One region of the Streptomyces sp. NPDC060031 genome, then DNA from elsewhere that is predicted to be linked to it. Evidence: riboswitches for the same ligand, from Rfam matches in the RefSeq annotation. Region 1 holds a riboswitch; each other region holds the start of a gene.

Region 1 (7,226 bases):
CTCCAGGTGCGCGCCGACGCCCAGCGGGACGGCGAAGACCGTGTCCGTGCCGGCCAGTTCCTTGATGGTCGGGAGGTCGAGGTGGTCGTAGTGGTCGTGGGAGATCACCACGACGTCGACCGGGCCGAGCGCGGCCAGGGGCACCGGTACCGGATGCAGCCGCTTGGGTCCGGCGAAGGGGAAGGGGGAGCAGCGCTCGCCCCACACCGGGTCGAACAGCACCCGCCGCCCGTCGATCTCCGCGAGCACGCTGGAGTGCCCCATCCAGGTGAGCCGCAAGCCGCTGGCCGGCGGCTTCGCCAGCTCGGCCAGGGTGGTCGGATAGACGGGGACGGGCGCGCCGGGGTTGCGCCGGACCCGCTGCTCCTTGTGGAAGTAGATCTTGGCGAATTCCAGCATCGACCCGGACGGCCTGGTCCTGGCCCCGACCGGGTTCTGGAAGACTCCGTCGGCGAAGTTCGGCGAGCGCAGGATCCGCTCAAGCCGCGCACCGGACGGGTCCGCGCCGAAGGCTTCGGGCCGCATGGCACGCAGCCGTGGACGCAAGGAACGGGAGCCGGTCAAGGCGCCTCCTGAGAGGGTGGGGGCGGGATGGGCGGACGGCTTACGACCATCCCAACGCGCACCGGGCCCGAAGGATTCCGACCCGGCCCCTGACATCATGCGCCGCTCCACTCCTTCTGTGGCGGCAGCAGGTCCGGCTACAGGGGCAGCAGGTCCGGCCGCTTCGCCTCGACGTGGTCCCCGGAGGACTCCCCGCGCAGCCGGCGGCCGATCCACGGCACCAGGTACTCGCGGGCCCACTGGATGTTGTCCCGGGTCACGTCCACCGAGCCGCGCGGCTGCTGCGGAGGCCACGGCTGGTCCGGATCGGCCGGCACCCCCATGCCCAGCACCTGCGCGGCGCGCAGCGCGACCCGGGTGTGCCCCTCGGGCGAGAGGTGCAGCCGGTCGTCGTCCCAGGCCCGCCGGTCCTGTACGGACTTCAGGGACCAGAGGTCGAGCACCGGGCAGTCGTACCGGTCGGCGATCGCGCGCACGTGCGCGCTGTACGTCGCGACCTTGCCGCGCAGGTGCTTGAGGACCGGTACGCCCCGGGTGTCGAAGCCGGTGGTGATCATGACCTGGCCGACGGCCCCGGTGAGCTCGGCGACGGCCGCCTCGAACCGCTCGGCCACGTGGTCCGGGTCGCTGCCGGGACGGATGATGTCGTTGCCGCCCGCGCAGAAGGTCACCAGGTCGGGCGCGAGCTCCTTGGCCCGCGGGACCTGCTCCGCCACGATCTGGTCGAGGAGCCGCCCGCGGACGGCCAGGTTCGCGTACCGGAAGTCGTGTTCTTCGCGCTGATCGGCCAGGAGCACGGCCAGCCGGTCCGCCCAGCCGAGAAACGTTTCCCCGGGTCCCGGGTCCCCCACGCCCTCGGTGAAGCTGTCCCCGATCGCCGCGTACGAGCCGATGGTCTTGAGTGTCGTCGTCGCTGCCACGGGACCACATACTTCACCCCGTCACGTGACCTACGCCACCGTAGGCAGGGGTTGACGGACCGTGATTTATACCACCGGCAGGTGAGGAATAACAGCGCGTGAGGCCGGCCCCCCTCGGGCCCCGGCCTCACGCGGGTCCGGCGTCCGACAGCGGACCGGTTGGGGGTCGTCAGATGCTGACGCCCTTGGAGCGGAGGTAGGCCAGCGGGTCGACGTCGGAGCCGTAGGACGGACCGGTGCGGATCTCGAAGTGGAGGTGCGGGCCGGTCACGTTGCCGGTGGCGCCGGAGAGGCCGATACGCTGCCCGGCGGTGACGCTCTGGCCGACCGAGACCGACAGCTGGGAGAGGTGGCCGTACTGGGAGTACTTGCCGTCGGCGTGCCGGATGACGACCTCGTTGCCGTACGCGCCGCCCCAGCCCGCGGAGACGACGGTGCCCGCGCCGACCGCCTTGACGGTGGTGCCGCTGCTCGCGATGAAGTCGACACCGGTGTGGTAGCCGCTGGACCACATGGCGCCGGCGGTCTTGTACGCGGTGGAGACGCCGCCGCCGACGGGGGCGACGAAACCGGAGGAGGGCGCGGCCTGCTGCTGCTCGGCCGGGGCGGCGGGTGCGGCCGGGGCCTCGGCCTCGGGGGCGGCGCCCTCGTCCGGGGAGCCTTCGCCGGCGGCGCCCTCGTCCGAGGTTCCCTCCGCGGAGTCGGCCGGGCCCTCGTCCGCGGAGGAGTCGGCAGGGACATCGGCGGAGGACTGCTCGGCGGGGGCCTGGGTCCGGGCCGGGGCGGACTCGACGGCGGGCGCGGCGTCGCCCTCGGCGCCGAGCGCCAGCTTCAGCCCGGGGTGGATCAGCGAGGGGTCGGCGCCGACGGCCGCGCGGTTGTCGGCGTAGAGCTGCTGCCAGCCGCCGCCGAGGTGCCGCTGCTCGGCGATCTTGGAGAGGTAGTCACCCGGGACGACCGTGTACACGGCCGGCGCGGCCGCCAGCACCCGGGCGGCGGGAGCGGCCTTCAGCGCCGCGGGGACCTGAGCGGCCAGGACGGGGGCCGTCGCCGGGGCGGCGGCGGGAGCCGCGTGGGCGCCGGCGGCTCCGAACAGCGGGAGCGCGAGGGCCGCGCCGCCGGTACCGGCCATGGCGAAACCGCGGGATATCGAGGGGGACTTGGGACGGCGGTGCTTACCCTTTGCAGGCATGGCGAATTCCTCTCCGTCGCCTGCGAGGTGAGCTGTCGGGTTCGGACTGGAGATGTCCGGTCGTACATGAACAGCACATGGACGACTTCACCCCGAGCCGTCCCGGCATAAAGATCCGGAACAGCGGCTTACCTGGTTCCCCCGCTCCTGCCGCGCGCGTGAATAGTCGGGTGCGGTTTCCGGACGGTGGCAGGATTCGGCGGTCCATCCGGATCGATCGCGAAGGTAATCGAGTGGTGGCACACCGAACAAGCCGTGAATTTCCTGACGGAATCTCAAGGGTGCTGGTCCGACGGAATTCCGGTCACCCTGTGTCCATTCAATGGCGGCAACAGCCGCCCCGGCAGGGCAATTCACCTTTGACGATCAGGCACTCACGGTCACCGTATGATCTGGCTCACGGGGACGTGCCCGATCTCGCTTCCACTCATGGCAAGTTGTCGCCAAGTAGTGTAATTCGGACATCCCCACGACCAGGCAGAGGAGCCGCCGTGACCCAGCAGATACCCCAGAGCCCGTCCACGGAACCGGGACTGGCCGGAGTACGCAACTTCCGTGACGTGGGCGGGCTGCCGACCGCCGACGGCCGAAGGGTCAAGACGGGACGACTGTTCCGTAGCGGACATCTCGCCCATGCCACCGAAACCGATGCAGAGTTCCTCGCCGCTCTCGGACTGCACACCATCTTCGACTTCCGCAACGGCGCCGACCACGCGCTGGAGGGGCAGGACGTGGAGCTGCCCGGCGTGCGCAATGTCAACATTCCGCTCTCGGACCCGGCGGACGGCACGGAATTCTGGAAGATGGTCCGCGAAGGCGGCCTCGAAGAACTCCGCACGGTCCTGGGCGACGGCAAGGCCGCCGCGCGGATGGCGAACTCGTACCGCGGAATGATCAAGAACCGCACCGCCGAGCACGGCCGGGTGGTCCACGCCCTCGCCGAGGACAGCGTCCCGGCCCTCATGCACTGCGCCGCCGGCAAGGACCGGGCCGGCCTGTCGATCGCCGTCACCCTGCTCGCCCTGGGGGTCGAGCGCGAGGCGGTCGTGGCGGACTACCTGGAGTCGAACGCCCCCCACAACCGCTACCGGGTCCGCCGCGGCAGCCAGTCCGCCGAGGCCCGCTCCCCCGAGGTGATGGAACTGCTCGCGCCGCTCTTCGACGCCCGCGCCGAGTACCTGACGGCGGCCTTCGAGACCATCGACGGCCACTGGGGCGGTCTGGACCGTTACCTCGCCGAGGGCCTCGGGCTCACGCCCGAGACCCTCGACCGGCTCCGGGACCGCCTGCTCGACTGAGGTCGGCCAGGTGGACGGACGGGCGGACGGGCGGACGGAGCGGGCGGTCAGCGGTTGCCGACCGCCTGCTTCACCAGCGTCTTGCCGAAGTCCCACATCAGCCCGCCACCGGCGTGCGCCTCGTCCATGACGTCCCGGAAGGCGCGCACGAACCGGTCGACGTCCGCCTCGTCCACGATCAGCGGCGGGATGAGCTTGATCACTTCCAGATGGTCACCGGAGACCTGCGTGAGGATCCGGTGCTTCTGGAGCAGCGGCACGACAACCATCTGCGCGAACAGCCCCTTGCGGGCCGCCTGCAGCATCGTCCACCGGCTGCGCAGCCCCAGCGAGGACGGGCGCCCGAACTCGATGCCGACCATCAGACCGCGTCCCCGCACCTCGTGCAGCAGCTCGTACTCGTCCACCAGCGCCGCGAGCCGCCCGCGCAGCAGGTCGCCCATCGTGCGGGCGTTCGCCACCACCTCCTCGTCCTCCATGACGCAGAGCACCGCCAGACCGGCCGCCATCGCCTGCGCGTTGGAGCCGAAGCTGGCGGAGTGCACGAGCACCCGGTCCATGGACGAGTAGACCTTCTTGAAGATCCAGTCCTTGCCGAGGGTCGCCCCGACCGGCACGTAGCCGCCCGACAGCGCCTTCGCCACGCAGACCAGGTCCGGCTCCACACCCGGCTCGTGCTGGTACGCGTAGAAGTCGCCGGTACGCCCGAGGCCGGTCTGCACCTCGTCCGCGATCAGCAGCGCACCCCGCCGGTGCAGCAGTTCCTGCGCGGCGAGCAGGAAGCCGGGCGGGGCGCAGAGCACGCCCTTGCCCTGGATCGGCTCGACGACGAAGGCGGCCACGTCGCCGCGCTTCAGCTCCCGCTCCAGGGCGGCCAGGTCGCCGAGCGCGATCTTCGTGTCGGGCAGCAGCGGCGCGAAGCCGTCCCGGAAGCCGCCCTCCCCGTTGACCGAGAGCGAGCCCGTGGTGAGCCCGTGGAAGGCGTGGTCGCAGTAGAGGATCCTGGGCCGCCCGGTGGCGTACCGGGCGAACTTCAGGGCCGTCTCCACCGCCTCGGTACCGCTGTTCCCGAAGAAGACCCGGTCCAGGTGCGGACTGTACGAGAGCAGCTTCTCGGCCAGCAGCCCGGGCAGCGGCTGGCAGTCGAAGCGGGTCAGGTCGGCGAGCTGGGCGTCCAGGACGTCGTGCAGGGCGCGGCGGACCACCGGGTGGTGCCGGCCCAGGCCCATCACCCCGAAGCCGGCCAGCATGTCGAGGTAGTCGTTGCCCTCGGCGTCCCAGAAGTGGGCGCCTTCGGCCCGCTCGTAGACCTTGTCGAAGCCGATGGTGTGCAGCATCCGGGGCAGCTGGTGGTTGAGGTGGCGGGCGTGCAGCTCGTACCGCTCCCCGCCGCGCTCGGCCAGCAGGGCGCCGAGGTCGAAGCCCTTGCCCCGGCCGCCCTCCCCCGCGTGGCCCGTGCTCATGCCGAGGTGTCCCGGTTGCCGCCGATCGTCTCCCGGGCCGCGCGCAGGGACTCCTTGAGGGAGCCCATGGTGGCGAGGACGGCGGTCGGCTCGTAGCCGCAGTGCGCCATGCAGTTCGCGCAGCGCGGGTCCTTTCCGCGGCCGTACTTGCTCCAGTCGGTGTCGTGGATCAGTTCCCGGTACGTCGGCACGTACCCGTCGCTCATCAGATAGCAGGGGCGCTGCCAGCCGAAGAGGGAGTAATTCGGAATGGCCCAGGCGGTGCAGGGGAAATCGGCCTTGCCTTCCAGGAAGTCCAGGAAGAGCGGGGAGTGGTTGAGCCGCCAGCGCCGGCGGTTGCCGCCCGCGAAAGCCTTCTTGAAGAGTTCGCGGGTCTGTTCGACGCCGAGGAAGTGCTCCTGGTCCGGTGCCTTTTCGTACGCGTAGGCCGGCGAGATCATCATCTCGTCCACCTGGAGGTCGTCATTGAGGTAGTTGAGCACCTCGATGATGGTCTGCGGGGTGTCGGTGTTGAAGAAGGTGGAGTTCGTGGTCACCCGGAACCCGCGCTTCTTCGCCTCCTTGATGGCCGCGACCGCCTCGTCGAACACGCCCTCCTTGGCCACCGACTCGTCGTGGCGTTCGCGCAGACCGTCGATGTGCACGGCGAAAGCGAAATAGGGGGAAGGGGTGAAGTTCTCGATCTTCTTGCGGAGCAGCATGGCATTGGTGCAAAGGAAGACATACTTCCGTTTGGCCACCAACTGGCGCACGATCTCGTGGATCTGCGGATGCATCAAGGGCTCGCCGCCCGCGATGGACACCATCGGCGCACCGGACTCCAGCACGGCGCCGACCGCCTGGGCCACCGGCATGCGCTGCTTGAGCACCCCGGCCGGGTGCTGGATCTTTCCGCACCCCTCACAGGCCAGGTTGCAGGCGTAGAGCGGTTCGAGCTCGACGATCAGCGGGAACTTCTCACGCTTGCGGAGCTTCTGTTCGAGAAGATAGGTCCCGACCCTGATGGTCTGGCGCAGCGGCATGGCCATCTGGCTCACCTCCTGGGGAGCAGCAAAGAACGGTGCCAGTCATAAAACGCGGGCAGTACGGCACGCAGTACGCGGAAGGCCGATATTCCACCGCGCACCGTGCCGATACGGACGAGCTCGTGCTCCGGAGCGTCCACGATCACCCGGACGGCCGCAACCGGACGGCCCGCGCCTGCCGCGGCGCTGCCGCGGGTCGCGGTCCAGAGGGTGGCCGCGGACTCCATGTCGACCCCGATGGCGCCGGTGGCACGTAGCTGCGCGCGCTCCTGGCCCCGTACGACATGGTCGGATCCGGTCAGTGCGCCGACGTGTACGGTCCGGCCGGGTGCCGCCCGGGCCAGCGCCTCGGCGAGCAGGGCGGTCCCGGCGCAGGCGACGGTGCCGCGCGGGTCCCGGGTCTCCTCGGCGACGATCAGGTCACCGGGGCTCATGCCGGGCATCAGTCCGGCGCAGAACCCCGTGGCCAGGACGGCCGCACCGCGCAGCCCCGGCTCGCCGAGCGCCCGGCCGACGGCCCGCTCGGCCGCGCGCGGGCCCATTCCGGTGCGCAGGACGGCGTACCCCGGCGGCGCGGCCCCTCGTGCGCCGCGGGCGCCGCTGCGCAGGGCCGCCTGCTCGATGCGCAGCGCGCAGGCGACCAGCAGCGGGGCGGCGGGCCCGCTCCCGGCGGCGCCCATCAGGCCTCCTCGGCCCGGGCGGAGACGACCTCGCGGGCCGGGTGCGCGCCGTGCCACCCTTCGGGGCCGAACGGTTCCCCGTAC
Region 2 (7,226 bases), on a different contig from region 1:
CGGGCCAGATGGACGCGAACACCCGCTTCAACCTGTTGCGCGACAAGCTCTTCGAGCACTACGGCAGTCAGGAGAAGGCCCTCGCGGAGCTCTCGAAGGCCGCCAAGACCCTGCACGTCGAGGTGAACCCGCGCTACGGCACGTGGGATGCGCAGCAGATCGTCCTCGGCGACGCGCAGACCCCGTGGATCACCCAGGTGACCCGGCCCGTGCAGCCCCCCGCCGGAGCCTGACGCCCGCGTCCGGAGGTAGGTTCGCAGGGTGACCGACCAAGCGCCCGCCGAGCCCACCGGCCGTATCGTCCTGCTGACCACCAGCCACCGGGTCGCCCCCGGCGTGCTGTCCTGGCCGGCGTGGCAGACCCTGCACGCCGCGGACCGGGTGCTGTGCGCCGACCCGGGCCACCCGCAGCTGCCGTTCCTGCGCGAGGCCGGCGTCGAGGTGTCGTACGGGACCCCGGACGCGCACGAGCTGGTCGAGGCCTGCGCCGGCGGCCGCACGGTCGTGGTGCTCCCGGGCGGCGAGGGCGACCAGCGGCTCACCGACGGGCTCGCGCGCCTGGCCGGCTCGGGCCGCGTCGCCATGCCCGACCTGGAGCTGCTGCCGGGCTCGTACGATCTGCCGGGCGCGCGGCTGCTCGACCTGGTCCAGGTCATGGACCGGGTCCGCCGCGAATGCCCCTGGACCTCGAGCCAGACCCACCGGGGGCTGGTGAAGTACGCCATCGAGGAGGCGTACGAGCTGGTCGAGGCCATCGAGGACGGCGACCGCGAGGAACTGCGCGAGGAGCTCGGCGACGTACTCCTCCAGGTGGTCTTCCACGCGCGCATCGCCGAGGAAGGCCGTCCGGAGGACGGAGAGGAGCCGTTCTCCATCGACGACGTGGCCGGCGGCCTCGTCGAGAAGCTGATCCGCCGCCACCCGCACGTCTTCGGCGACGCGCAGGCCCGGACCGCCGAGGACGTCAAGGCGCACTGGCAGCGGACCAAGGCGGACGAGAAGCGGCGGGAGTCGGTGACCGACGGGATCCCGCTGGGACAGCCGGGTCTCGCGCTCGCGGCCAAGCTGGCCGGCCGCGCCCGTGCGGCGGCGGTGCCCGTGGAGCTGCCCCGTGGCGAGGGCATCGGGTACGAACTGCTGGAGCTGGCGGCACGCGCCGAGGCGGCCGGGGTCGACCCCGAGACCGCGCTGCGTGCGGCGGCCCGCGTCTACCGGGACGCGATCCGTGCGGCCGAGGGCGTCGGCGAGTAGCCCCCGGCTGCGGTACGCGTGTCAGTGCTCCCGGGGCGCGCGGCCCGAGGGGTTGTGCCAGTGCGGCGCGGGGCGGTTCAGGAACCACTCGCCGAAGCCCAGCGGGCGGCCCTCGTGGCCGTGGTCCCTGCCCATGGACGGCACGGAGTCGTGGAAGATCCGGCCGGGGCGGGCGCCGAGCTCCTCCAGGAGGTACGCGGTCTCCTCGATGAACGGCGACGGCCCGCTGAGGTAGACGTCCTGGTCCGGCCAGAGCGCGCGGTTGCCGAGTGCGGTCGCGAGCCGGGCGGTGGCCTCGTTGCGGTGCCGCCCCGGCGCGGGGGTGATGTAGGTGACGCCGAGCCAGCGCAGGGCGGCGGCGTACTCGTCGATGAGCGGGCGGTCGTAGAGGTGGGCGGCGTCCCGGGCGACCACGAAGAGCCGTACGACCTGATCAGGGGGGTGCTGCGCGAGGTCCTCCAGCATGGCGCGGATCGGCGCCCAGCCGGTGCCGGCGGCTATGAGGCTGACCGGGCGGTCCGCGCGGCGGAAGGTCAGCTGCCCGCCGGCCGCGCCGAGGCGCAGCATCTCGCCGGGCCGCACGGTGCGGACCAGGGCGGTGCTGAGCCGGCCCTGTTCGACGCGGCTGACGTGCAGGTCGAGGGTGTGGTCGGGGCGGGGCGCGTTGCCGATGGAGTACGTGCGCCAGGTCCTCGGGACGCGGTCGCTGCTCACGCTCACGTACTGGCCGGGGAGATGGGGCAGCGGGGCGTGGGGCCGCAGGGTCAGCACGGCAATGTCCTGCCCGTACCGGAGGTGGCGCACGATCTCCGCGTCCCACCACGGCGGATCCCCGCTCGCGCCGGCGCCGTCCGTCATCGCGTCGGCCATCACCTGGTAGGCCTCGGCCCAGGCCTTCTCCACCCGGGGGGTCCAGGCCGTCCCGGAGGCCTCGGCGAGCGCGGCGAGCAGGCTCGTGCCGACGGCGGCGTAGTGCTCGGGGCCGACCAGGAACTTGCGGTGGTCGCGGCCGAGGTCGCGTAGATAGGGGAGAAGGCTCTCGTTCTCGAGGTGGGCGATCACGTGGGTGAGCGCGGCGAAGAGCCGGTCCCGCTGCCGTTCCATGTCCTCGAAGGAAGCCGGGAAGAGCTCACGGATGCCGGGGTTGTGCCAGAACAGGTGGGTGTAGAAGAACTTGACCGTGTGCTCGGCCCGTCTCTCCACCACCGCGAAGCTGCTTTTCAAGATCCTCACATCCACAAAACCGAAAGTAGGAATGCCGGACAAGGCCAGGTCAAGCCATGGCGGATCTGCGGACAGCCGCGACGAAGTACCCATATGGGGTGATGGTCGATGTACGGGATACCGTCAGCGGGTGCATCAGCAGACCCCCGCAGACCCCGCCGAGACCCCCGCCCCGGGCCCGGCCGACACCCCCGCGGCCCAGGGCCCGACCCTGTTCGACTGGGAGTTCGCGACCGACCCGTACCCCGCCTACGCCTGGCTGCGCGAGCACTCGCCCGTGCACCGCACCCGGCTCCCCAGCGGGGTCGAGGCCTGGCTCGTGACCCGGTACGCCGATGCCCGCCAGGCCCTCGCCGACCAGCGGCTCAGCAAGAATCCGGCGCACCACGCCGAGCCCGCGCACGCCAAGGGGAAGACCGGCATCCCGGGGGAGCGCAAGGCGGAGCTGATGACGCATCTGCTCAACATCGACCCGCCGGACCACACCCGGCTGCGGCGGCTGGTGTCGAAGGCGTTCACCCCGCGCAGGGTCGCCGAGTTCACCCCGCGGGTGCAGGAGCTGACCGACCACCTCATCGAGCAGTTCGCGAGCAAGGGGGAAGCGGACCTCATCCACGAGTTCGCCTTCCCCCTCCCCATCTACGCCATCTGCGAGATGCTCGGCGTACCGCGTGAGGACCAGGACGACTTCCGCGACTGGGCCGGGATGATGATCCGGCACGGCGGCGGCCCGCGCGGCGGGGTCGCCCGCTCGGTGAAGCAGATGAGGACCTACCTCGGCGAGCTCATCCACCGCAAAAGGGACGACCTGGGCAACGACCTGATCTCCGATCTGATCCGGGCCAGCGACCACGGCGACCACCTGACGGAGGCCGAGGCCACCGCCATGGCCTTCATCCTGCTCTTCGCCGGCTTCGAGACGACCGTGAACCTCATCGGCAACGGGGTCCACTCCCTCTTCATGAACCCGGACCAGCGCGAGCGCCTCCAGGCCTCCCTCGCGGCCGGGGAGAGCGGGCTGCTGGAGACGGGCGTCGAGGAGCTGCTGCGCTACGACGGTCCGGTGGAGCTGGCCACCTGGCGGTTCGCCACCGAGGCGCTGACCCTCGGCGGGCAGGACGTAGCGGCGGGCGATCCGGTGCTGGTGGTCCTCGCGGCCGCCGACCGGGACCCCGAGCGGTTCGCCGAACCGGACACGCTCGACCTCTCCAGGACCGACAACCAGCACCTCGGATACGGGCACGGGATCCACTACTGCCTGGGTGCGCCGCTCGCGCGGCTCGAAGGGCAGACCGCGCTTGCGACTTTGCTCACGCGTCTGCCGGATCTGGAACTCGCTGTTCCGCCGAGCGACCTGCGCTGGCGCGGCGGGCTCATCATGCGTGGCCTGCGCACTCTTCCGGTCCGCTTTACACCCCGCAACGAGTGAAGGCCGACTGACTGGAAGTCAGTTTCCGTCGAAACTTGTGACAAGCGTTCGAAGGCCGCTAGGTTCTGCCGTTACCCCGCCGTTATGCGAAAGGTGCACCCTCATGCGTTCCGGGAACGGCCGCCACAGACGCCCCCGACAGATCCCCGCGATTGTCGTCACCGCCGGAGTCACCGGCTCCGCGCTGGCCCTGCCGCTGCTCGCGGCCACGGGCGCCAGCGCGGCCGACGCCTCCACGTGGGACAAGGTCGCCGAGTGCGAGAGCGGCGGGACCTGGAGCGCGAACTTCGGCAGCGGCGCCTACGGCGGACTGCAGTTCACCGAGGAGCAGTGGAAGGGCGCCGGCGGTCTCGACTACGCGACCCGCGCCGACCTGGCCAGCCGCTCGCAGCAGATCGCCGTCGCCGAACGGGTGCTGGCTTCCCAGGGCCCCCAGGCGTGGCCGATGTGCGCGGAGCCGGCCGGCCTGACCCGGCAGGCGCCGGCCGCGGACGTGGACCCGGGCGGGCCCGGCAGCCGCGGGTCCGCCGCCCCGTCCGCGTCCCGCCCGGACGGCTCCGTACCGGTCGGCGGCTCGGACGACCGCGCCACGGACTTCGGGGCTCCGGCCCAGGCTTCCCCGAGCCCCTCCGGCTCGCCGTCCTTCGTGCTGCCCGACATCCCGCTCGGGCCGCCCAGCGGACTGCCCGTCATGCCGGACCCGGACCTGCCGACGACCCCGACCGCCCCGGCCGACCCGACGACCCCGACCGCCCCGACGACCCCGGGCGACCCGACGGTGCCCGCCACGGACCCCACGGCGCCCGCCACCGGCCCGACGGACCCGAACGCCCCCTCGACGGGGCCGACGGCCCCCACGGCGCCGGGCGACCCGAGCACCCCCGCCGCCGGCCCGAGCGCCCCGGCGGCCCCCGGAGCCTCCACCGACCCCGCGGCCCCGGCCGCGGGCGGCGGTAAGCACCGCGGAGAGGCCGCGGTCGAGGCGCCCGTCACATCTGACGCCGCGTCGGACCCGACCTACACCGTGCGGCCGGGCGACAGCCTGGCCGCCATCGCGGACGCCAACGACCTCAAGGGCGGCTGGAACGCGCTCTATACGGCCAACCAGCAGGTCATCGGCGAGGACGCCAACTTGATCAAGCCCGGTCAAAACCTGGATCTAACTAAGAAATAGGGGCAGTTCGGGCACCCGTAAACACCTGATTGTCCGGTTTAGTTAAGTGAGACATGTGTCTCTTCCGGTCAACTGGCGTGTCCGGCCCCGAGGCTTCCGCAAACCCCGTCCTCACCTGCGCAAACACTGGTCCGAGGGACGCAAGTAGGCCCCGTTTCTCCCCGATGGCGCTCGTTGAACATCGGGGAGGGACCTGTCTACCTTCTGAATCGCTCGCCACCGCGGGCTCCTTCGACCGCATCGCCGAATCCTGCCGGCGGACGGAGGGAACAGTCGTCGCGTCAAGCGCCGAAGGCAGGAGCGGGGGAACCAAGGTAGGTGCCGGGAGCGGCCGTTGAGAGACGGTCACGCCACCGGCTAGGGGTTAAGCGGTGCGCTAGGTCGCACCGCCGGGCAACTCACTCGCCCGAACCCGACAGCTCACCTCGTAGGCGTCGGTGAGGAGAAACTCCATGCTGCTTTCCGGCAAGGGCAAGCACCGTCGCGGTTCCAAGGCCGTCCGCATCGTCACGCTCGCCGGCGTCGCCGGTGTAGCCGTCGCGGCCCCCCTGATGGCCGCGGGCACCGCTTCCGCCGCCACCGCCTCGGAGTGGGACCGCGTCGCCTCCTGCGAGTCCGGCGGCAACTGGGCCATCAACACGGGCAACGGCTACTACGGCGGTCTGCAGTTCTCGTCCTCCACCTGGGCCGCCTACGGTGGCAAGGCGTACGCCGCGCAGGCCAGCCAGGCCTCGAAGGCCCAGCAGATAGCCGTCGCTGAGAAGGTCCTCAAGGGCCAGGGCAAGGGCGCCTGGCCGTCCTGTGGCGTGGGCCTGTCCGGCGCCTCGTACAACGGCGGCGGCGCGGCCGAGACCCCGGCCAAGCCGAAGGCCGAGCCCAAGAAGGAGCAGAAGGCCGCGCCGAAGAAGGAGACCAAGCGCTCCGAGACCGCGGCCCCCTCCAAGCCGAAGACCGGGACCACGGCCCAGCCGAAGTCCGAGGCCCCCAAGACCGGCAACGGCTCGTACGAGGTCAAGTCCGGCGACACGCTGGGCACCATCGCCGATGCCAACGGCGTCAAGGGCGGCTGGGAGAAGCTCTTCGAGCTCAACAAGGACATCGTGTCCGACGCCGACCTGATCTTCCCGGGGCAGAAGCTGAAGCTCAGCTGAATCCCGCGGTAACACCCACCGCCCGGCGCGTCCGCCCGACGCGCCGGGCGGTGGCGCGTGCCGGGCCCAGCGGCGGGCGGCAGCCCGATGTTCAAGGGACCTATGTCCCGGAAGAGGGGTATTCGGACCCTTTTTCGTCCCAGGACCCGGGCGGTCGGCCGGCCCAGTGCCCGGAGCCGGTTAGGCTCTAGGCGGCGAGGCCATCCCACGGCCTGACGCCACCGCACATCCAGCGTCACATCCCAGAAGGAGATGCTCGTGCCGTCCATCGACGTCGTCGTAGCCCGGGAAATCCTGGACTCCCGAGGCAACCCCACGGTCGAGGTCGAGGTGGGCCTCGACGATGGCAGCACCGGCCGTGCTGCAGTTCCGTCCGGCGCCTCCACCGGTGCATTCGAGGCCATCGAGCTGCGTGACGGTGACCCCAACCGTTACTTCGGCAAGGGCGTCGAGAAGGCCGTCCTGGCCGTCATCGAGCAGATCGGCCCGGAGCTCGTCGGCTACGACGCCACCGAGCAGCGCCTGATCGACCAGGCCATGTTCGACCTGGACGCCACCGACAACAAGGGCTCGCTCGGCGCCAACGCCATCCTCGGCGTCTCCCTCGCCGTCGCGCACGCCGCGTCCGAGGCCTCGGACCTCCCGCTCTTCCGCTACCTCGGCGGCCCGAACGCGCACCTGCTGCCCGTTCCGATGATGAACATCCTCAACGGTGGGTCGCACGCCGACTCCAACGTCGACATCCAGGAGTTCATGATCGCCCCGATCGGCGCGGAGTCCTTCTCCGAGGCGCTGCGCTGGGGTGCCGAGGTCTACCACACCCTGAAGAAGGTCCTGCACACCAAGGGCCTCTCCACCGGTCTGGGCGACGAGGGCGGCTTCGCCCCGAACCTGGAGTCCAACCGCGCCGCGCTGGACCTCATCGTCGAGGCCATCAAGCAGGCCGGCTACGTCCCGGGCAAGGACATCGCGCTCGCGCTCGACGTCGCCGCGTCCG
Region 3 (7,226 bases), on a different contig from region 1:
GCCGATGAACTCCCCGCCGATGGTCGCCGCGAGGCCGACCCGGTCCACGTAGTCGTGGTGGGTGAAGCGGTGCACGTCGCGGTCGGAGAGCCGGGGGTAGGGGGCGAAGAAGCGGTAGTACTTCGACTCGTCCGAGACCTGCTCGTAGAAGCTGACCAGCCGGCCCGCGTCCTCGGTGGTGATGGGCCTGATGCGGGCGGTGCCGCCGTCCCGCAGGACGACGTCCGCTTCCCAGTGTGCCGGGTACGAGGGGTCCGACTCGGTGGTCATGGGGCCACCTTAAGGCTCCTGCGGCCCATGCAGCCCTGGCGCGGCGCATCAGGCAAGCTGGCGCAAACAGTGCAAGCTGGGGAAGGCCGAACGGCAGGGAGATTCAGGCCGAAGGTCGGTCGGAGCATTCCGGACGTCATGAGAGACTGGTCTAGACAACCGTAAGAACCTGAAGGGCATCACCATGGCAGAGCGCCGCGTCAACGTCGGGTGGGCCGAGGGCCTGCACGCTCGTCCCGCCTCGATCTTCGTCCGCGCGACGACCGCTTCCGGCGTCCCGGTGACCATCGCGAAGGCCGGCGGCGACCCCGTCAACGCCGCCTCCATGCTGGCGGTTCTGGGCCTGGGCGCCCAGGGCGGCGAGGAGATCGTCCTCGCGTCCGACGCCGAAGGCGCCGAGGTCGCGCTGGACCGCCTCGCGAAGCTGGTCGCCGAGGGTCTCGAGGAGCTCCCCGAGACCGTCTGACCCCTCGGGTTCGAGTCGTGCGGCCCGTAGGGCTCGTACCGCTCGGCTGCTGTTACTGCTCGTACGGCGAAGCCGTGGCCACCGGAATGCCGGCGGCCACGGCTTCGCTGCTTTTCCCGGACCGCCGGACCCCCCGACCGGTCCGCGAATAGCGGAATTCCAGCCGCTCGCACCGGCCGAAAATAATGCGGATCCGTGAATTGCCCGGAGCCGCGCGAATATCCGTCCTTTGTATACGGCGTTTGTTAATGCGGGCCGCTCGCCATGTTTACGGCAGGTTGCGAAGTCCTCACCCGCATCCGGTGCGCCCCGGCCGCCCGGTCCGCGTGCATCGCGGTGAGCGCCCGGGCCCGCTCCGCGTCACCGCGCGCCACGGCGTCCACGATCGCCCCGTGCTCCGCCCAGGACTCCACCGGCCGCGCCGGGGCCTCCACCGCGTACATCCAGGCCACCTTGTGCCGCATCTGTGTGAGCAGCGCGATCAGCCCCGGGCTGCCGGAGGCCTGGGCGAGGGTCTCGTGGAACCAGCCGCCCAGGGAGCGCAGATCCTCCCCCTGGCCCCGCTTCGCCCGCTCCTGCCCCAGCCGGACCAGCCCGCGGAGCACCTTGAGGTGGGCCTCGGTACGCCGCCGGGCGGCCCGGGCGGCCGCCAGCGGCTCCAGCAGCATCCGCACCTCCAGGAGGTCCGCGGCCTCCTGCTCGGTCGGCTCGGCCACACAGGCGCCCGCGTGCCGCCGGGTCGTCACGAAGCCCTCGGATTCCAGGGTGCGCAGCGCCTCGCGCACCGGGACGCGCGAGACTCCGTACCGGCGGGCCAGCACCTCTTCGGTGAGCCGGCTGCCCGGCCCGAACACCCCGGAGACGATGTCGTCGCGAATTGCTGTGCACACCGCGTGCGCGGGAATACGCAAGACCGGACCTCCGCCTATTTCCGACTGCCGACATCATTGATGCGTGCAACTCTATGGCAACACACGATAATTTCCGAGGACGGCCGAAATACGAAACATTCCCACAACGCGAAGGCCCCGGCTCGGGGAGCCGGGGCCTTCGCGGATGTCGTGCGGTGCGGGTCAGACGGTGACGCCGTGCCCGCGCAGGTACGCGACCGGGTCGATGTCCGAGCCGTAGTCGGCGCCGGTGCGGGCCTCGAAGTGCAGGTGCGGGCCGCTGGAGTTGCCCGTGGAGCCCGACAGGCCGATCTGCTGGCCCGCGGTGACCTGCTGGCCGACGGAGACGCTCAGCACGGACAGGTGGCCGTACTGGGTGTAGGTGCCGTCGGCGTGCTTGATGACGATGTTGTTGCCGTACGCGCCGCCCTGGCCCGACTCGACCACGGTGCCCGCGCCCACGGCGTGGACCGTGGTGCCGGTGGCGGCGTGGAAGTCGATGCCGGTGTGGCTGCCGGAGGACCACATGCCGCCGCCCGCGTGCCACTGGGTGCTGACGTAGGAGCCCTCGACGGGGGCGACGAAGGTGTTGAGGCGCTTGCGCTCCTCCTCGCGGGCCGCGCGCTCGGCGGCCTCGCGCTCTTCCTGCGCCCGGGCCTCGGCCACGCGCTTGGCCTCGGCGGCCCGCTGCCTGGCGTCGGCCTCGGCCTGCGCCTTGGCGGCGGCGGCCTCGGCGGCGCGCTGCTGGGACTGGGCCTGGGCCTCGATCTCGCCCGCGAGGTCCTCGGCCACCACGATGGTGTTCAGGCCGGTGTCCTCGATGGAGGGGGCGGCCTGGTCCGCGGCGAACGCGGGACCGGCCAGGGAGCCGACGACACCAGTGGTGGCGAGGGCGGCTATGCCGGCGTAGCCGGCGGTCCTGCGGCTCAGACGACTGGAACCACGGTGCTTACCGGCGGCACGACTGCCAAACGCCATGACGGGGCTGATCCTTTCCTTCCCTCTCGCCTACCGGGTTAGCTGACGGGTTCGGAGCAGGAAGGTCTCCTACGGGCCTCCTCTTGCGAGGCGGTCCGATTCACCCCAGGGACTGATGTGGGTCCCCGGCTCCCCAGGCTCGCGCCTGACGGGGACTCGGCGATCGCTGTCCGGTGCCGCGGGTGCGGCGGGTACAACTGACGAACAGCACGGCCGACGCTAGGCGGATCATCAGTCAATCGCCAAACAGACACGCCTTTTTGTTGCGTACGCCACAGCACATACAAGCAACCTCACCCCTAAACAGACAAAAGGGGCCTCGGCGGACAAGCCACCGAAGCCCCCTGCGTGCCGCCCGGTTGGGCCGCTGTCCGGCCGGTCGGCCGATCAGTTGGTGACGACGCTCACGTCACCGATCCCGAGGGCGCGCACCGGCTCCTCGATCTGTGCGGCGTCGCCCACCAGCACCGTGACCAGCCGGTCCACCGGGAAGGCGCTGACGACCGCCGAAGTCGCCTCCACCGTGCCGGTTTCGGCCAGCCGGGCGTACAACTGCGCCTGGTAGTCGTCCGGCAGCTCCTGCTCGACCTGGTCGGCGAGGGTGCCGGCGACCGAGGCGGCCGTCTCGAACTTCAGCGGGGCCACGCCCACCAAGTTCTGTACCGCCACGTCCCGTTCGGCATCGGTCAGGCCGCCCTCCGCGAGGGTGCGGAGCACCTTCCAGAGGTCCTCCAGCGCCGGGCCGGTGTTCGGGGTGTCCACCGAGCCGCTGATGGCGAGCATCGAGGCGCCCTTGCCGTCGGCGGTGGAGCGCAGTACCTGGCCGAAGGCGCGCACGCCGTAGGTGTACCCCTTCTCCTCGCGCAGCACCTTGTCCAGGCGCGAGGTGAGGGTGCCGCCCAGGCAGTACGTGCCGAGCACCTGGGGCGCCCAGACCCGGTCGTGCCGGTCCGGTCCGATGCGGCCGATCAGCAACTGCGTCTGCACCGCGCCGGGCCGGTCGACGATGACCACGCGGCCGGTGTCGTCGGCGGTCACCGGCGGCACCGGCAGCGGCTCCGCGAAGTCGCCGGTCCATGAGCCCAGGGTCTCGGCCAGGACCGCGTCCAGGTCGACCCCGGTCAGGTCGCCGACGACCACCGCGGTGGCGGTGGCGGGGCGCACGTGGGCCTCGAAGAAGGCGCGCACGGCCGCCGAGTCGATACGGGCGACCGTGTCCTCGGTGCCCTGACGCGGGCGAGACATCCGCAGCGAGGCCGGGAAGAGCTCCTTGGACAGCTGCTTGGCCGCGCGGCGCTGCGGGTTGGCCAGCTCGTGCGGGATCTCGTCGAGCCGGTTGCGCACCAGCCGGTCCACCTCGGAGTCGGCGAAGGCGGGCGCGCGCAGGGCTTCGGCGAGCAGGCCGAGCGCCTTGGGCAGCCGGGAGACCGGGACTTCCAGGGAGACCCGGATGCCCGGGTGGTCGGCGTGCGCGTCGAGGGTGGCGCCGCAGCGCTCCAGCTCGGCCGCGAACTCCTCGGCGGAGTGCTTGTCGGTGCCCTCGGACAGCGCGCGGGCCATGATGGTGGCCACGCCGTCCAGGCCCTCGGGCTCGGCGTCCAGGGGGGCGACGAGGTTGATCTCGACCGCCACCACCTGCTGGCCCGGGCGGTGGCAGCGCAGCACGGTCAGGCCGTTCGGCATCACCCCGCGGTCGGGGGCCGGGAAGGCCCACGGCTGCGGCTCGCCGGGCTGCGGCTGCGGGTGAAAGGTCATCGTGACGGCTGCGGTGTCGCTCACTGCTCCGCCCCCTCGTTCTCGTCGCTCTCGTCGGACTCGTCGGACTCGTCGGACTCGTCGGCGTCCGAACCGGCCAGCGGCTCGTAGACCAGCACCGCGCGGTTGTCCGGGCGCAGTCGGGCCGCGGCCACGGCCTGCACCTCCTCGGCGGTGATGTCGAGGACGCGCTGGACGGCGGTCAGCGCCAGCTGCGGGTCGCCGAACAGCACCGCGAAGCGGCACAGTTCGTCGGCGCGGCCGGCCACCGTGCTCAGCCGGTCCAGCCACTCGCGCTCCAGCTGCGCCTGCGCCCGCTCCATCTCCTCGGCCGTCGGGCCCTCGGCGGCGAACCGCGCGAGCTCCTCGTCGACGGCCGACTCGATGTCGGGCACCTCCACGCCGCCGGAGGTCTTGACGTCCAGCCAGCCGAGCGAGGGCGCACCCGCCAGCCGCAGCATGCCGAAACCGGCCGCGACGGCCGTCTGGTCGCGGCGTACCAGGCGGTTGTGCAGCCGCGAGGACTCGCCGCCGCCCAGGATGGTCAGCGCCACGTCCGCGGCGTCGCAGTCGCGGGTGCCGTCGTGCGGGAGCCGGTAGGCGGCCATCAGCGCACGCGCCGGGACCTCCTCGACGATCTCCTCGCGCAGCTCCGCGCCGATCACCTCGGGCAGCGAGCCGTCGCGCGGCGGCTGCTTGCCGTCGTGCGAGGGAATGGTGCCGAAGTACTTCTCGATCCAGGCGAGCGTCCGCTCGGGGTCGATGTCGCCGACGACCGACAGCACCGCGTTGTTGGGTGCGTAGTACGTGCGGAAGAAGTTGCGCGCGTCCTCGAGGGACGCGGCGTCCAGGTCGGCCATGGAGCCGATCGGGGTGTGGTGGTACGGGTGGCCCTCGGGGTACGCCAGGGCGGTCAGCTTCTCGAAAGCCGTGCCGTACGGGACGTTGTCGTACCGCTGGCGGCGCTCGTTCTTGACGACGTCGCGCTGGTTCTCCATGGACTCGTCGTCCAGGGCGGCGAGCAGCGAGCCCATCCGGTCCGCCTCCAGCCACAGCGCGAGCTCCAGCTGGTGGGTCGGCATCGTCTCGAAGTAGTTGGTGCGCTCGAAGCTGGTGGTTCCGTTCAGGGAGCCGCCGGCGCCCTGGACCAGTTCGAAGTGCCCGTTGCCCGGTACGCTCGCCGAGCCCTGGAACATCAGGTGCTCGAAGAGGTGAGCCAGGCCGGTGCGCCCCTTGACTTCGTGGCGCGAGCCGACGTCGTACCAGAGGCAGACCGCGGCGACCGGGGTCAGGTGGTCCTCGGAAAGCACCACGCGCAGGCCGTTGGCCAGCCGGTGCTCGGTCGCTGTCAGGCCGCCGGAGCCGGCCTGAGCTGTGGCCGTGTGACCCATGGGCATGTGGTCCCTTCGATCGCGATGCAGAGATTTCTGTCAGACCTGCCACTGTATGCAAGCGCGTCGGCGACCGGAGAAGTTCCCGGCTCACTCCTGGGTCGGAGTCGGCGTTGTCGGTGGCTCGGGCCACAATGGTCCGCGTCATACCCTCGCGAGACACCCCGCAGGACCGAGCAAGACCCAGCAGAACCCCCCGTGAGACCCAGCTCATCCCGATTCTTGGTTAAGGAGCCGCGCAGCGATGGCCCGCCGCAGCACGAAGACCCCGCCGCCGCCGGAGGATTTCGAGGAGAAGATCCTCGACATCGACGTCGTCGACGAAATGCAGGGCTCCTTCCTCGAGTACGCGTACTCGGTGATCTACTCCCGCGCCCTGCCGGACGCCCGGGACGGCATGAAGCCGGTGCACCGCCGCATCGTCTACCAGATGAACGAGATGGGCCTGCGCCCCGACCGCGGCTACGTGAAGTGCGCCCGCGTCGTCGGCGAGGTCATGGGCAAGCTGCACCCGCACGGCGACGCCTCCATCTACGACGCCCTCGTACGCATGGCCCAGCCCTTCTCCATGCGGCTGCCGCTGGTCGACGGCCACGGCAACTTCGGCTCGCTCGGCAATGACGACCCGCCGGCCGCGATGCGCTACACCGAGTGCAAGATGGCCGACGCGACGTCACTGATGACGGAGTCGATCGACGAGGACACCGTCGACTTCACCGCGAACTACGACGGCCAGGAGCGGGAGCCGGTCGCGCTGCCCGCGGCGTACCCGAACCTGCTGGTCAACGGCGCGTCCGGGATCGCGGTCGGCATGGCCACCAACATGGCCCCGCACAATCTCGGCGAGGTCATCGCGGCCGCCCGGCACCTGATCCGCTACCCGCAGGCGGACCTGGAGGCGCTGATGCGCTTCGTGCCGGGTCCCGACCTGCCCACGGGCGGCCGGATCGTCGGCCTCGCGGGCATCAAGGACGCGTACGAGAAGGGCCGCGGCACCTTCAAGATCCGCGCGACGGTGGCCGTGGAGAACGTCACGCCGCGCCGCAAGGGCCTGGTCGTCACGGAACTGCCCTTCACGGTCGGCCCCGAGAAGGTCATCGCGAAGATCAAGGACCTGGTCGGCTCGAAGAAGCTCCAGGGCATCGCCGACGTCAAGGACCTCACCGACCGCTCGCACGGCCTGCGCCTGGTCATCGAGATCAAGAACGGCTTCCACCCGGAGGCCGTGCTGGAGCAGCTCTACAAGCTGACGCCGATGGAGGAGTCCTTCGGCATCAACAACGTCGCACTGGTCGACGGGCAGCCGCTGACGCTGGGCCTCAAGGAGCTGCTGGAGGTCTACCTCGACCACCGCTTCGAGGTCGTGCGGCGGCGCAGCGAGTTCCGCCGCGGCAAGCGGCGCGACCGCCTGCACCTGGTCGAGGGCCTGCTGGTGGCCCTGCTCGACATCGACGAGGTCATCCGGCTCATCCGCGA

What was found. Region 1 has a riboswitch for cyclic di-AMP ahead of ACFWB8_RS11425 (LysM peptidoglycan-binding domain-containing M23 family metallopeptidase). Riboswitches for the same ligand answer to the same signal wherever they lie in the genome.
Region 2: it holds a riboswitch for cyclic di-AMP, as region 1 does, so the genes downstream of both, ACFWB8_RS16665 (transglycosylase family protein) here and ACFWB8_RS11425 (LysM peptidoglycan-binding domain-containing M23 family metallopeptidase) in region 1, are expected to answer to the same signal.
Region 3: it holds a riboswitch for cyclic di-AMP, as region 1 does, so the genes downstream of both, ACFWB8_RS07605 (M23 family metallopeptidase) here and ACFWB8_RS11425 (LysM peptidoglycan-binding domain-containing M23 family metallopeptidase) in region 1, are expected to answer to the same signal.

What each region holds. Positions count from the first base shown of each region.
Region 1 covers NZ_JBHWVM010000019.1:58,856-66,081, reverse strand. The annotation lists gene ACFWB8_RS11435 (MBL fold metallo-hydrolase) at 1-564, opposite strand, end outside; gene ACFWB8_RS11430 (SGNH/GDSL hydrolase family protein) at 702-1,484, opposite strand; gene ACFWB8_RS11425 (LysM peptidoglycan-binding domain-containing M23 family metallopeptidase) at 1,654-2,676, opposite strand; cyclic di-AMP (ydaO/yuaA leader) riboswitch at 2,681-2,888, opposite strand; gene ACFWB8_RS11420 (tyrosine-protein phosphatase) at 3,168-3,974, shown strand; gene ACFWB8_RS11415 (aspartate aminotransferase family protein) at 4,022-5,437, opposite strand; gene hpnH (adenosyl-hopene transferase HpnH) at 5,434-6,465, opposite strand; gene ACFWB8_RS11405 (1-hydroxy-2-methyl-2-butenyl 4-diphosphate reductase) at 6,471-7,142, opposite strand; gene shc (squalene--hopene cyclase) at 7,142-7,226, opposite strand, start outside.
Region 2 covers NZ_JBHWVM010000032.1:18,620-25,845, forward strand. The annotation lists gene ACFWB8_RS16640 (SurA N-terminal domain-containing protein) at 1-233, shown strand, start outside; gene ACFWB8_RS16645 (nucleoside triphosphate pyrophosphohydrolase) at 262-1,251, shown strand; gene ACFWB8_RS16650 (globin domain-containing protein) at 1,273-2,457, opposite strand; gene ACFWB8_RS16655 (cytochrome P450) at 2,606-3,904, shown strand; gene ACFWB8_RS16660 (transglycosylase family protein) at 4,008-5,078, shown strand; cyclic di-AMP (ydaO/yuaA leader) riboswitch at 5,355-5,527, shown strand; gene ACFWB8_RS16665 (transglycosylase family protein) at 5,531-6,229, shown strand; gene eno (phosphopyruvate hydratase) at 6,482-7,226, shown strand, end outside.
Region 3 covers NZ_JBHWVM010000012.1:18,803-26,028, forward strand. The annotation lists gene ACFWB8_RS07590 (GNAT family N-acetyltransferase) at 1-270, opposite strand, end outside; gene ACFWB8_RS07595 (HPr family phosphocarrier protein) at 455-736, shown strand; gene ACFWB8_RS07600 (GntR family transcriptional regulator) at 982-1,647, opposite strand; gene ACFWB8_RS07605 (M23 family metallopeptidase) at 1,810-2,604, opposite strand; cyclic di-AMP (ydaO/yuaA leader) riboswitch at 2,617-2,776, opposite strand; gene ACFWB8_RS07610 (M16 family metallopeptidase) at 2,992-4,359, opposite strand; gene ACFWB8_RS07615 (M16 family metallopeptidase) at 4,380-5,750, opposite strand; gene ACFWB8_RS07620 (DNA topoisomerase (ATP-hydrolyzing) subunit A) at 5,995-7,226, shown strand, end outside.